2 regions of the Mesorhizobium sp. CNPSo 4684 genome follow, and region 1 is predicted to be linked to the other one. Evidence: predicted binding sites of a transcription regulator. Region 1 holds the regulator's gene; the other holds the start of a gene.
The links. The regulator HrcA, encoded in region 1, represses chaperone genes, less so after heat shock. The targets are predictions, from matches to a motif close to GTTAGCACTCNCNNNNNGNGAGTGCTAAC.
Positions count from the first base shown of each region.

Region 2: a site for HrcA is predicted at 1,065-1,093, ahead of AC04SG_RS02190 (co-chaperone GroES). Genes of this name have one in related genera too.

Region 1 covers NZ_JBWLUX010000001.1:221,808-224,002, forward strand. The annotation lists gene AC04SG_RS01140 (PQQ-dependent sugar dehydrogenase) at 1-243, opposite strand, end outside; gene AC04SG_RS01145 (hypothetical protein) at 349-552, opposite strand; gene hrcA (heat-inducible transcriptional repressor HrcA) at 589-1,674, opposite strand; gene rph (ribonuclease PH) at 1,928-2,195, shown strand, end outside.
Region 2 covers NZ_JBWLUX010000002.1:146,827-149,021, forward strand. The annotation lists gene AC04SG_RS02175 (DUF982 domain-containing protein) at 1-33, opposite strand, end outside; gene AC04SG_RS02180 (usg protein) at 269-538, opposite strand; gene AC04SG_RS02185 (hypothetical protein) at 561-1,061, opposite strand; gene AC04SG_RS02190 (co-chaperone GroES) at 1,247-1,561, shown strand; gene groL (chaperonin GroEL) at 1,621-2,195, shown strand, end outside.

The DNA.
Region 1 (2,195 bases):
CGGCAGCACAACTGGATTGGCGCCTTCGGGCCTCTCCGCCACGCCGGGACCATTGGATGCGGATTCGGTGACAAAGGGCGCCTGTAGGTCCTGCGGCTTGATCAGCCGGCGCACGCCCGGTTTGTCCGCCTTCCAGTCGCCGAAAGCGTCCTTGCCGGTCAGCAGCGGTTGATCGGCTTGCTGAGCGAAGGCACTGGTGGCCACAAGCAGGGCAAGGCTCGCGAAGCCGGCAATCCGGATCATACTGTCCTCCTCGAATTCACGCCGGTCGGGGCGTCATGCAAAGAAGAGATATCGCGCGAGCGCCACAAAAGAGAAGCGTGCGCGCGCAGATTCAAGCGAAACCCGTCAGCTGTCCTCTTCCTCGACGTCGAGATCGTCGTCGAGCCGCTTTTCCAGCGCGACGAGATCGTCCGGCAGCGGCAGGCCCATGGCGCGCATTTCGCGAAGTTTTTCGCGCAGCTGCTCCTGGATTTCGTGCTCGTCCTCGGGCTGGTTGACCATTTCCTCGAGCAGCAGACTGATCTGGGCCTTGAACGATTCAAGCGCCATTCTGCGCCCTCCTTTGCGGTGATGCCGGCTTTGGACTTATCTCAACATCCGGGTAATCAATTGGGCAGTGTAGTCGACCATGGGCACGATGCGGGCATAATTCAGCCTGGTAGGGCCGATGACGCCGAGCGCGCCGACGACGCGGGCATCCTTGTCGCGGTAAGGCGCCACCACCAGCGACGAGCCTGAGAGCGAAAACAGCTTGTTTTCCGAGCCGATGAAAATGCGCACGCCGGGGCCGTCCTCGGCGAGGTCGAGCAGCTGGATCAGCCCGTCCTGCGTTTCCAGGTCCTCGAACAGGTGCCTGAGCAATTCGATGTCGGCGTGGGCGGTGACATTTTCGAGCAGATTGGCGCGGCCGCGCACGATGAGACGCGCCGGCAGGCCGCTGTCGGCGCCCGCCCACACCGCCAGGCCTTTTTCGACGAGATCCTGCGACAGCGTGTCGAGGGCGGCCCTGGTCTCGTCCTTGATACGGGCGATCTCGATGCGCGCCTCGGCGAGCGTGCGGCCCCTGATATGGGCGTTTAGGAAGTTGGAGGCTTCGTGCAGCTGCGAGACGGTGATGCCGGCCGGCAGGTCGACGACACGGTTCTCGACATCGCCGTTCTGCGACACCATCACGGCCAGCGCCTTGGTCGGCTCAAGCTGGATGAACTCGATGTGCTTCAGCGCCACCTCGTTCTTGGTGGCCAGCACCAGGCCGGCGCCGCGCGACATGCCCGACAGCATCTGGCTGGCCTCGGTCAGCATGTGTTCCAGCGTCGCGCCCGAGCCGGAGGCGCGCACCTGCGCCTCGATGACGCGGCGTTCCTCGTCGGAAAGATCGCCGAGCTCCATGAAGGCATCGACAAAGAAACGCAGGCCCGCCTGTGTCGGCAGCCGCCCGGCCGAGATGTGCGGGGCATAGATCAGGCCGAGATGTTCGAGATCGCTCATCACATTGCGGATGGTGGCCGGCGACAGCGACGACGGCAGGATGCGCGACAGGCTGCGCGATCCCACAGGCTCACCATCCTTGAGGTAGGAATCAACGATGCGCCGGAAAATGTCGCGCGAGCGCATGTCGAGCGACTGCAGCGCGGGTGCCAGCAGACTGGGTTCGGTGACTGCCTTGGTCATTCGGGCCAAAAACCTCCGGCTAAAGGATATAGACTTCCTTCGCCCCTGCGCAACCCGCTGCCGCACTTGCGGTCAGCGGCGCCTGTTCCAGATCGCCCGCTGCCGCGTTTGCGGCCAGCGGCGTCGCTCTTGCGATCGCCCCATGCCGTATGCGGTCACGGCGCCGCGTTTGCGGCCATTTTCCTTTGCGCCATGGGCTGCATGCGTCTACAAGCCGCCCACGCAACCGCAAAAAGAACAGAAAGAGGCCTCGATGCGCCCCTCCAAACGCCAAGCCGACGAAATGCGCGCTATCTCCTTCGAGCGCGGCGTGTCCAAACACGCCGAAGGCTCGTGCCTGGTGAAATTCGGCGACACGCATGTTCTGTGCACGGCGAGCCTGGAGGAAAAGGTGCCGGGCTGGATGCGCAATTCCGGCAAGGGCTGGGTGACGGCTGAATACGGCATGCTGCCGCGCTCGACCGGCGAACGCATGCGCCGTGAAGCTTCTGCCGGCAAACAAGGCGGCCGCACGCTGGAGA
Region 2 (2,195 bases), on a different contig from region 1:
GAAAACCGGTTGTTTGAACGTCGCGCTTTCCATAGTGACCTCCCTTCAAACCGTGGCGCAACTGGATCTTGCCTCCCCGTGCGCGGCTCCCGGCAAACGATGTCGGCTAGCTTGGCGAATGCCACGGCAAACGGCGGAAACCGGATTTTCAAAGAGCATCGTTTCCATGCGATCCTTCGGCTCCTGCTAACCCGATATCCGGCAAGCCGCGCTGGACACATAAAGAGATTGGAAACGCCACTTTCCAGTTCAAGGGGAGCGGACCCGGCTATTGAATTGTGAAGATGCCGTCTACGGCCTGCCATTCGGAAGGCCGGATAAGGCGGTGATGGGCGACTCGCACGGAATGCAGCGCTCCTTCGAGTTCGCGCTCCCAGTAATCCAGAAACCCCTTGAGGGTCGGGAATTCCGGTGCCAGGTCGTATTCCTGCCAAACGTAGAGCTGCAAAAGGCTCGGATGATCGGGAAGGTGGTAGTGAATTTCCGCAGTTGTGAGACCGTAGCCCTCCATCTGCAGCCGGAATTCCCTGCTGACCATGCGTCTCTCCTATCGCGCGCGTTCAGGCATCAAGTCTTTGCGGGCGTTCTCGGGCACGCCGTTCCTCGAGGTCACAGCCTACCTCGGCGCGACTATCGTCCAGTCGGCGAAGTGCATCCATGACGGCGTCAAATGTCACCGGGTTCGCAGCACCCGGTGGCTTTCGCAGCGCAGGCATGGAGTCGACGGCGCAAGCATCAGAAGCCCATGAGGCAAGAATGGCGCGCTTCTCCTGAGTGTCGAGGGTGCGGTCGCCCACCACCTCATCGGGGTGGCTAAAGTGCCGCGCCGGAAACAGCAGGCGGTCAAGCGAAGGATCAGTGGTTTCAGGGGCGATCGAGGGGATGTTTTTTGGGAAAGTTCGTTCCATCGACAGTCTCCGCTTCCTAACAATCTCCTTGGCATTATTGGTGTTGCAGTGACCCTTTTCGGGGTCTCCAACCGCAAAAAATTTCGTGGAATTCGGGCCGAATTTCAAGACCTGAAAATCGCGCGCCCCGCAAAAATAGCTGCATGAATTCATGCGGCTAGCACTCCGGAATGCCGAGTGCCAAATTTTTTTCAGCGACCTCTTGAAACGCAGAAAATGCAAAACTAGTTCGATATGCGCGCGATGCCTGAAAAGGGTCGCGGCGCCCCGCACTGGCCCGATATTGCCGGTCCGGTGTGGAGGAACTCAAAAATCTGTTTGTCCTGAAGGAGAACGATATGACGTTCCGTCCATTGCATGACCGTATCCTGGTCCGCCGCATCGAAGCCGAGGAGAAGACGGCTGGCGGCATCATTATCCCCGACACTGCCAAGGAGAAGCCGCAAGAGGGCGAGGTGATTGCCGTCGGCCCAGGCGCCCGCGACGAGAGTGGCAAGCTCACGCCGCTCGACCTCAAGATCGGCGACCGCATCCTGTTCGGCAAGTGGTCCGGCACGGAGATCAAGCTCAACGGCGAAGATCTGCTCATCATGAAGGAAAGCGATGTGATGGGCGTGATCGAGCAGACCGCGACGGTCAAGAAAGCCGCCTAAGCGAGGCTCTGGTCCAACCGCAATCCAGTCAGTGAACTGCCTAGTGAAGGAGTGATCCAATGGCTGCCAAGGAAGTGAAATTCCATTCCGACGCCCGCGAGCGCATGCTGCGCGGCGTCAACATACTCGCCGACGCGGTGAAGGTGACGCTGGGCCCCAAGGGCCGCAACGTCGTCATCGACAAGTCGTTCGGCGCCCCGCGCATCACCAAGGACGGCGTCACCGTCGCCAAGGAGATCGAGCTTGAAGACAAGTTCGAGAACATGGGCGCGCAGATGGTGCGCGAAGTCGCCTCGAAGACCAGCGACATCGCGGGTGACGGCACTACCACCGCTACGGTGCTCGCCCAGGCGATCGTCCGCGAAGGCGCCAAGGCGGTCGCCTCGGGGATGAACCCGATGGACCTGAAGCGCGGCATCGACAAGGCCGTAGAAGCCATCGTGGCTGAGCTGAAGACCAATGCCCGCAAGGTGACCAAAAATGACGAGATCGCCCAGGTTGGCACCATCTCGGCCAATGGCGACGTCGAGATCGGCCGCTTCCTTGCGGAAGCGATGCAGAAGGTCGGCAATGAGGGCGTCATCACCGTCGAGGAAGCCAAGACCGCCGAGACCGAGCTGGAAGTCGTCGAGGG